Regions from separate parts of the Massilia sp. CFBP9012 genome, predicted to be linked through region 1. Evidence: predicted binding sites of a transcription regulator. Region 1 holds the regulator's gene; the other holds the start of a gene.
What was found. Region 1 encodes HrcA, which represses chaperone genes, less so after heat shock. Its sites were predicted from a motif close to TTAGCACTCNNNNNNNNNGAGTGCTAA; they were not measured.
Positions count from the first base shown of each region.

Region 2: a site for HrcA is predicted at 1,955-1,981, ahead of rpoH (RNA polymerase sigma factor RpoH). Genes of this name have one in related genera too.

Region 1 is NZ_JAXCWM010000005.1:109,935-114,239, forward strand. It holds gene SOM61_RS09565 (hypothetical protein) at 1-309, opposite strand, end outside; gene SOM61_RS09570 (hypothetical protein) at 330-914, opposite strand; gene SOM61_RS09575 (HAD family hydrolase) at 1,154-1,855, shown strand; gene hrcA (heat-inducible transcriptional repressor HrcA) at 1,972-3,000, shown strand; gene SOM61_RS09585 (TonB-dependent siderophore receptor) at 3,152-4,305, shown strand, end outside.
Region 2 is NZ_JAXCWM010000002.1:227,275-231,579, forward strand. It holds gene SOM61_RS03700 (LysR family transcriptional regulator) at 1-93, opposite strand, end outside; gene SOM61_RS03705 (cupin domain-containing protein) at 408-818, shown strand; gene rpoH (RNA polymerase sigma factor RpoH) at 939-1,829, opposite strand; gene ftsX (permease-like cell division protein FtsX) at 2,390-3,319, opposite strand; gene SOM61_RS03720 (cell division ATP-binding protein FtsE) at 3,316-3,987, opposite strand; gene ftsY (signal recognition particle-docking protein FtsY) at 4,002-4,305, opposite strand, start outside.

The sequences.
Region 1 (4,305 bases):
ATCTCTCCGATTATCAAACGACCCTTGCGGTGTGTCGCATTTCTGATTGGCCGGGAAACTTTTGAACGCCACATCGTAAACATCGCCGTACTCGAGCGTGTTCGGGAATGAGAAACTGACCGTCGCACGAGGGGTGGCTGGCGGCGCAATGGCGATTTCCATGCCATTGGTAGTCAGGACGGCGCCCGGATAAACGATGCCGGTGATCGTGCCTTTGACGACGAACTCGGCTTTGTCGCTGCCGCCACAGCCGGCCAGGCCCGCGGCCAGCGCCAGCGCGAGCGCCGGACGGATCAGGGAAGACTTCATGCGTAACGCTCCAGGGAAAATTAAGGGGTGCAGGTAACCGCCACATTGGTGACGGGGGCCGGGCCAATGGTGCCGCTGCCATTGCTGACGGTGCAGGTCTGGCCGGCTGGTTGTTCCAGGACCGCGACGCCGTACGGCGAATCTTCAGCGACGTCGGCCATCTTGAACGCGGTGGCGCCAGCCTGCACGGTCACCCGGTCGGCGCCGTTGACCAGGACCAGACTGCCCTTCAGGTTGCTGACGCTGCCGGACAGCGCATGGCGGTTGAGCTCACACGTGATGTAGACGGTGTAGACGTGGTAGCCCGCACGGCCGCTCGGATTGGCGATCTTGCAATCCTTGACGTTCGACGGCTTGGACTTGAAATCGACGCTATAGCGGTCGTCGGTCGAGATCAGGTTATCGAACGCCCATCGCCCCTGGCCGGAACCATTGGCCGGCGGCGTGATTGCCTTCTCCTGGCCGCCGCTGGTCACGACCAGGCCAGGCTTGGTCACACCTTCGAACGTGCCGCCCAGCTCCAGCTGGCCATCGCTTCCGCCGCAGGCAGACAGTGCGACCGCGCAGGCCAGCGCCGCGCCGGCACGCAGGTAGGAACTCTTCATAACATCTCCAAAAAATCTAGCGGGAAAGCGCAGCTGCGCGGTGAGAATAGAAAAATCGCTCAACATTTTAGTCCATTTGGCAAGCAGCTGGTCCATTTCGGGCGTATTTGGTTTTGTATCTTGGTGTAACCATAATTCAACAAAGGCAATATTCCAGAGTGCAGGCGGCGTGCGCATTGCATTCGGACTGGCGCATCGCTATGCTTGGGACGCACCTTTTCCCCCTAGTCTGGAAGCCGATGACCCGCCAACCCTGGCCGAAAGCCGTCCTGTTCGACCTCGACGATACCCTGTGGCCGATCGCGCCCGTGATCCTGGAAGCCGAAAAACTGTTGTATGCCTGGCTCGGCGAGCACGCGCCGCGGGTGGCCGAACGCTTCACGATCGACAGCCTGCGGGCGGCGCGCCTGGAACTCCTGGCCGCGCGCCCCGAGTTCGGGATCGACCTGGGCGCGCTGCGCCATGCCGGCCTGGTCGCCGCCTTCGAACAGGTGGGCGAGGATCCCGGCAAGGCCGAACTGGCGATGACGGTGTTCTTTGCCGCCCGCAATGCCGTGACGCCCTATAAGGATGTCGTGCCGGGCCTTGCGCGCCTGAAGCGCCATGCGCTGGTCGGCTCGGTCACCAACGGCGTGGCCGACCTGCAGACCATCGGCCTGGCCCATCATTTCCAGGCCTCGGTGGCGGCGCGCGAGTTCGGCCGCGCCAAGCCCGACCCCGGCATCTTTCTTGCCGGCTGCGCCGCGCTCGGCGTCGAGCCGAACGAGACCCTGTACGTGGGCGACGACCTGTTGCTGGACGTCCAGGGCGCCCAGAGCGCCGGCCTGCGCGCGGCCTGGATGAACCGGACCGGCAAGGTCAACGAACTGGCCCATGAAGTCCGGCCCGACGTCGAAGTGGCCAGCCTCGACGCACTGCTCGATTGGCTTGAATCGCTGTAAAGACGCGGGCTAGAGCGTTGGACATGCGTCACAGCAAGCCTTGCGCTGCCCGTGCCACGTCTCAACCTGCCTATAATGCACACACTTAATACGAGCATCGAACGTTTCCTGGAATCATGCAACTCGACCAACGCGCCCACACCCTGCTCAAAGCCCTCGTCGAGCGCTATATCGCCGACGGCCAGCCGGTAGGCTCGCGCGCGCTGTCCAAGCTGCCAGGCCTGGAGTTGTCGCCAGCCACCATCCGCAACGTCATGGCCGACCTCGAGGAGATGGGCTTCGTCGCCAGCCCGCACACCTCGGCCGGCCGCATCCCGACCCCGCGCGGCTACCGCGTGTTCGTCGACACCCTGCTGACGGTGGGGCCGATCGACGACAAGACGGTCGATGCCGAGCGCATGCGTTTGCCGCAGCCCTTGTCCAACCTGCAACCGCAGAAACTGATCGCCAACGCGGCGCAGATGCTGTCCTCGCTGTCGCAATTCGCCGGCGTGGTGCAGAGCCCGCGCCGCGAGTCGGTGTTCCAGCAGATCGAATTCCTGCGCCTGGGCGAAAAGCGCATCCTGCTCGTGATCGTCGATCCGCGCGGCGACGTCCAGAACCGGCTGCTGCTGCTCGATCAGGATTACTCTCCGTCGCAACTGACCCAGTCGGCCAACTACCTGAACCAGAACTTCGCCGGCCTGTCCTTCGACGCGGTGCGCAAGCGCCTGAGCGGCGAGCTGCAGCAATTGCGCGACGATATGGGCCGCCTGATGCAGGCGGCGGTCGAGGCCGGCAGCGAGGCGATGGCCGAGGGCGACGATATGGTCATCTCCGGCGAGCGCAACCTGCTGTCGGTGTCCGACCTGTCGTCCAACATGAGCTCGCTGCGCCAGATGTTCGAGATGTTCGAGCAAAAAACGGGCCTCATGCAATTGCTCGACGTCTCGAGCAAGGCCGGCGGCGTGCAGATCTTCATCGGCGGCGAATCGAAGCTGGTGCCGATGGACGAGATGAGCGTGGTGACGGCGCCGTATGCGGTCGATGGCCGCATCGTCGGCACCCTGGGCGTGATCGGCCCGACGCGGATGGCCTATGAAAGAGTGATCCCGATCGTCGACATCACGGCCAAGCTGCTGTCGAACGCCCTCAGCCACTCCTGAATCGCAAAAACTTAAGCCAGTGCAAGGCTGGCAACCCTCTCGCCACAATTTGACATAGTTTTTGAAATGCAAATGAGTATGATTCTCAATTGCATTGAGCCGGAGCATTCCGGCTTGCCCACAGAACAGTCAAATAACAGGAACAAGAGGGATGAAACTGACAGCAATACGCATGACGCCGCTGGCCGCGGCAATCGGACTGGCGCTGGTCGGGCTGCCGGCCATGGCCCAGCAGACCCCCGGCAACGCGCCGATGCAGCAGGTGCACATCGTCGGCACCGCCGAGCAGGAACTGAAGCAGGCGATCGGCGTCTCGGTCATCACCTCGGAAGATATCGAAGCGCGTCCGCCAGCCAATGACCTGGCCGAGCTGATCCGCACCATGCCGGGCGTCAACCTGACCGGCAACAGCGCCAGCGGCCAATACGGCAACAACCGCCAGATCGACCTGCGCGGCATGGGCCCGGAAAACACCCTGATCCTGGTCGATGGCAAGCCGGTCAGCTCGCGCAACTCGGTGCGCATGGGCCGCAGCGGCGAGCGCAACACGCGCGGCGACACCAACTGGGTGCCGGCCGAGGCGGTCGAGCGCATCGAGGTGCTGCGCGGCCCGGCGGCGGCGCGCTACGGTTCCGGCGCCGCCGGCGGCGTGATCAACATTATCACCAAGGCGCCGGGCGACTATCTCACCGGTTCGGTCACCGCCTATGCACTGGCGCCGGAGCACAGCGAGGAGGGCGACAGCAAGCGGCTCGGCTTCAACCTGTCCGGTCCGCTGGCCGGCAAGGTGTCGTTCCGCGTGTTCGGCAACGTCAACAAGACCGACGCCGACGCGCTGGCGCTGAACGCCACGCCGGACAACAGCGCCAACGGCGCGATCCCGCCGGCCGGACGCGAGGGCGTGCGCAACCGCGACATCGGCGGCCTGCTGCGCTGGGACTTCATGCCCGACCAGGTGCTTGAGTTCGAATCCAACTTCAGCCGCCAGGGCAATATCTATGCTGGCGACCGGGCCGTGAATGCGGCCGGCTTCCCGATCCTGGGCGAGCTGGCCAATGCCGCTGCCGAAACCAACGTCATGCTGCGCCGCAGCGCCGCGCTGACCCACCGCGGCAAGTGGGGCGCGACCACCTCGCGCCTGTGGCTGACCTATGAAGGCACCGACAATACGCGCATGAACGAAGGCCTGGCGGGCGGACCGGAAGGCAGCATCAGCGATCCGGCCAAGCGCTCGACGTCGGAGCTGGAAACCTACGGCGCCAACGGCGAGATCCATACGCCGCTCAACTTCGGCGGGGTGGCGCA
Region 2 (4,305 bases), on a different contig from region 1:
GGCGGCGCGGGCGAACGAGCCTTCGTGGACCACGGCGATGAAGGCGAGCACGCCGGCATAGGTGGTGGAAAAGCTCGAGGCCAGCCCATCCATTTCAGGCGCGGCCGGCGTCAATGGGGATGATGGCTGGACGAATTCACCGATCGCGAAGCGTTCGTTCTTCATGGCTTCTCTCAGTTGATACTTGTTGCTACTTAGTTGCTCATGTGACTTCCATCATGGTAGTTGCGCGAGATCTTTTTCGTAAATGACAAATAACGGCCGAATCCCGCCAAGGCATGGCATGCGGCGCGGCTTCCGATTGTTGCGTTCGAGGCAGCGGCATGGGGCCCGGCGCGCGCCTGTCGCACGGGCAGGACTCTCCCTACACTGGACGTCATGTTCACATTCGTATTGAAGGAGAGACCATGTCACGCCTGAGAAAATTTGCCGGAGCCGCCGGCCTGTTGATGACCCTGCCGCTGGCGGCGCCCGTCTGGGCCGCGGCGCTGGATCCGGTCGTCAAGGAGCTGTTCAGCAAGGCGCTGGACGACCATCCCGGCAAGGAAGTGCTGATGATCACCGTCGTCTATCCGCCGGGCGGCGGCGACCCCGTCCACCGCCACGATGCGCATGGCTTCATCTATGTGCTGGAAGGGACGATCGTGATGGGGGTGAAGGGCGGGAAGCAACACACGCTGGGGCCGGGCGAGACCTTCTATGAAAACCCGCGCGACCTGCATACGGTGGGCCGCAATGCGAGCAAGACCAAGCCGGCCAAGTTCCTGGTGTTTTTGCTCAAGGATAAGAACAAGCCGTTCTTCATGCCGGTGCATTGAGGCTGACGTAAACGCGTCGTCCCCGCGGAGGCGGGACCCAAGCTTGCAAGCGTTCAGTCTACGCATGCAGTACTTGGGTCCCCGCCTGCGCGGGGACGACGGTGGCTGAAGGTGGGTCGCTTACACGTAAGCCGCCAGCGCGCCTTTCATCTTCTTGAGCGCGGCCGATTCGATCTGGCGGATGCGCTCGGCCGAGACGCTGAACTCTTCGGCCAGCGTATGCAGCGTGGCGCCCGAGCCGTCGTCGTTGGCCAGCCAGCGCGCCTCGATGATGCGGCGCGAACGCGGGTCGAGCTTGCCCAGCGCGGTTTCCAGGCCTTCGGACTGCAGGCGGGTGACCTGCTGGGCTTCGAGCACCTTGGTCGGTTCCTGCTGGTCCGACGACAGATAGGCGATCGGCGAGAACTTGTCGTCTTCGTCGTCGGTCGGCGATTCCAGCGCGATGTCGCGGCCCGACAGACGGGTTTCCATCTCGATCACTTCTTCGCGCTTGACGCCCAGCAGCTTGGCCAAGTCGTCGACCTGGCCCGGCGACATCGCGTCCAGGCCGGTCTTGTTGCTGCGCAGGTTGAAGAACAGCTTGCGCTGTGCCTTGGTCGTGGCAACCTTTACCAAGCGCCAGTTTTTGAGAATGTATTCATGCATCTCGGCCTTGATCCAGTGCATGGCATACGACACCAGGCGCACGCCTTGGTTCGGGTCGAAGCGCTTGACCGCCTTCATCAGGCCGATATTGCCTTCCTGGATCAGGTCGGCGTGTGGCAGGCCATAGCCCAGATAGCCGCGCGCGATCGATACCACCAGGCGCAGGTGCGACAGCACCAGCTTTTGCGCCGCGTCGAGATCATGGTCGTCGCGCAGCCGCTTTGCCAGCGATACTTCTTCTTCGTGCGTCAGCATCGGCAGGCGGTTGACGGCCGAGATATAGGCGTCGATATTGCCCAGATTGCCGGTGAAACCCAGTCCCAGAGCACGACTGCCGGTCGGAACCAATGCGGATTGTGCGGACATATTCATTTCCCTCGTAGTAATCTTGCTGCATCCTTAATGTGCCATAACTTATTGCCTTGCGGCACTGCTGTTACGGCTTGTTACCTGGATGCGTAACTTGAATTTCGATTGCCTTGAGCCATATATTAGCACTCACCCGGGGAGAGTGCCAGAAGTGGTCCCGGCGCTTAAGATTGTTCAAAGTATTGCTCCAGGGAACCAAATTGCCGACGGTTCCACTGTAGAGCAGCTCTTGCATGTTCAGTTGATTCGGCTCAAAAGTGAGCCAGGAATGACTGGAATAACGTTAGATACAGCTTACGGCCGGTGGGGCACGTATTCTGTTGGATGGCGCACGTAGCCACGGCGCTGCCTGTAGGACTTATGCGCGTGGAAGCGTAGGGGATGGCAGCTAGGCCGTAGGATTCATTGCGATATCACGCGACGAGGTCTTGTCCAGTAATGGGGCAGGCAGCCACACAGGAGGGCCGCCTAGCCCTGCTACCACACATGGTGATGCTTATCGCGTTTTCAATACCATCCCGACAGTTTTTTAATCTGCAAGATTGTAGGACCGCCGTTCAACGCTGGCGCGCCAGGTGACGCCGCACCGACAGCAGGGCGCCGATCAGGCCCAACCCGGCGCTGACCGCCAGCAGGCCGGCGACTTCAAGTGCCCCCAGCGCTGCCAGCTGGAAATTCGAGCCGTACAGGCGGGCGAATTCCCCGATCGCGCCGTTCAGCGGACGCAGGGCCAGGGTCACCGCGCCCAGCGCCACCGCGCCGGCGCACAGGCCGAGCAGGGCGCCGGTATAGAAGAACGGACGGTGTATGAAATCGTTGGTTGCGCCCAGCAGTTGCGAGACCGAGATTTCTTCTTTCTGGGTCAGCACCTGCAGGCGGATCGTATTGAATACGACCGCGATCACGACGATGCCCAGGGTGGCCGCCAGCAGCAGCAGCGCCAGGCGCAGGATGGCCAGCATCGCGGCCAGGCGCTTGACCCAGGCCGAATCGACCTGCACCGTCTCCACGCCCGGCAGTGCGGCCAGGCGCTCGGTAATCAGGTCCACCTGGTCGGCGGCGCCGGCGCTGGCGAAGCCGCCGAGCTTCATCACATAGCTATCAGGCAAGGGATTGTCGCCCAAGGTTTCCAGCACGTCGCCCAGGCCGCTACGCTCCTTGAGCGAAGCGAGCGCCTGCTCGCGCGGTACGAAGGCGATTTCCGCATCCTTCCCACCCTGCGGTGCGACGAGCTGGCGGATGCGCGGCGCCAGCGCCTCGGCATCGGCGCGGCTGGCGTCGTCGCGCATGAACAGGCTGATCTCGGGATCGACCGATAATTGCTCGGACAGGGGACGCACATTGTCGAGCAGGGTGATGCCCGCGAACGGCAGGGTCAGCGCGAGCGCGACCACCAGCACGTTGAACAGGAAGCTGCCGGGCGACTTGCGCACCGTCGACAGCGCGGCCCCGAGGGCGAAGCGGTGCTGACGCAGCCACGGGCTCATGCCGCACCTCCGACCAGCTGGCCTTGTTCGAGGCGGATCACCCGCGTGCTGCCTGCCAGCACTTGCTCGTCGTGGGTCGAGATGACGCAGGTGACGCCGGCGGCGTGGAAGGCGCGCAGCGCATCGAGCACCTTGTCGGCCGCCACGCGGTCGAGATTGGCGGTCGGTTCGTCGGCCAGGATGATCTGCGGCCGGTTGACGATCGCGCGCGCGACCGCCACCCGCTGCTGTTCGCCGCCCGACAGTTCGAGCGGCATCGCCCTGGCGCGGTCGAGCAGGCCGACCCGGTCGAGCGCGGCGCGGGCGCGCTGCGCGGCGTCGGCGGTGCGGGCGCCCGTCACCAGCAGGGGCAGCATGGTGTTGGCCAGGATGTTGCGGTCGTTGAGCAGGCGCTGCTGCTGGAAGATGATGCCGATATTCCGGCGCAGGAAGGGAATCCCGGCCGGCTTGATGCGGCCGATGTCCTGGCCGTTGACGATCACCTTGCCGCTGCTGGGACGCTCGACCGCCGCCACCATCTTCATGAGGGTCGACTTGCCGGCGCCCGACGGGCCGGCCAGGTAGACCAGTTCGCCCTTGGCGATGTCGAGCGAGACGTCGTGCAGTGCATACGCGCCGCGCGCATCGCCGTGGGTGTACTGTTTGGATACCGACTGGAATGCGATCATGGGTTTCCGTTCCGTCAGCCGAGCAGCGCTTCGACGAATTCTTCTGCGTTGAATGGCTGCAGGTCTTCCAGCTTCTCGCCGACGCCGATGAAGTACACGGGGATCGGACGGGTGCGTGCAATCGCCGCCAGCACACCGCCCTTGGCGGTGCCGTCCAGCTTGGTCACGACGAGGCCGGTCAGTTGCAGGGCGTCGTCGAAGGCCTTTACTTGCGCCAGCGCGTTCTGGCCGGTATTGCCGTCGATGACGAGCAGGGTCTCGTGCGGCGCGCCGTCCATGCCCTTGCCGATCACGCGCTTGATCTTCTTGAGTTCTTCC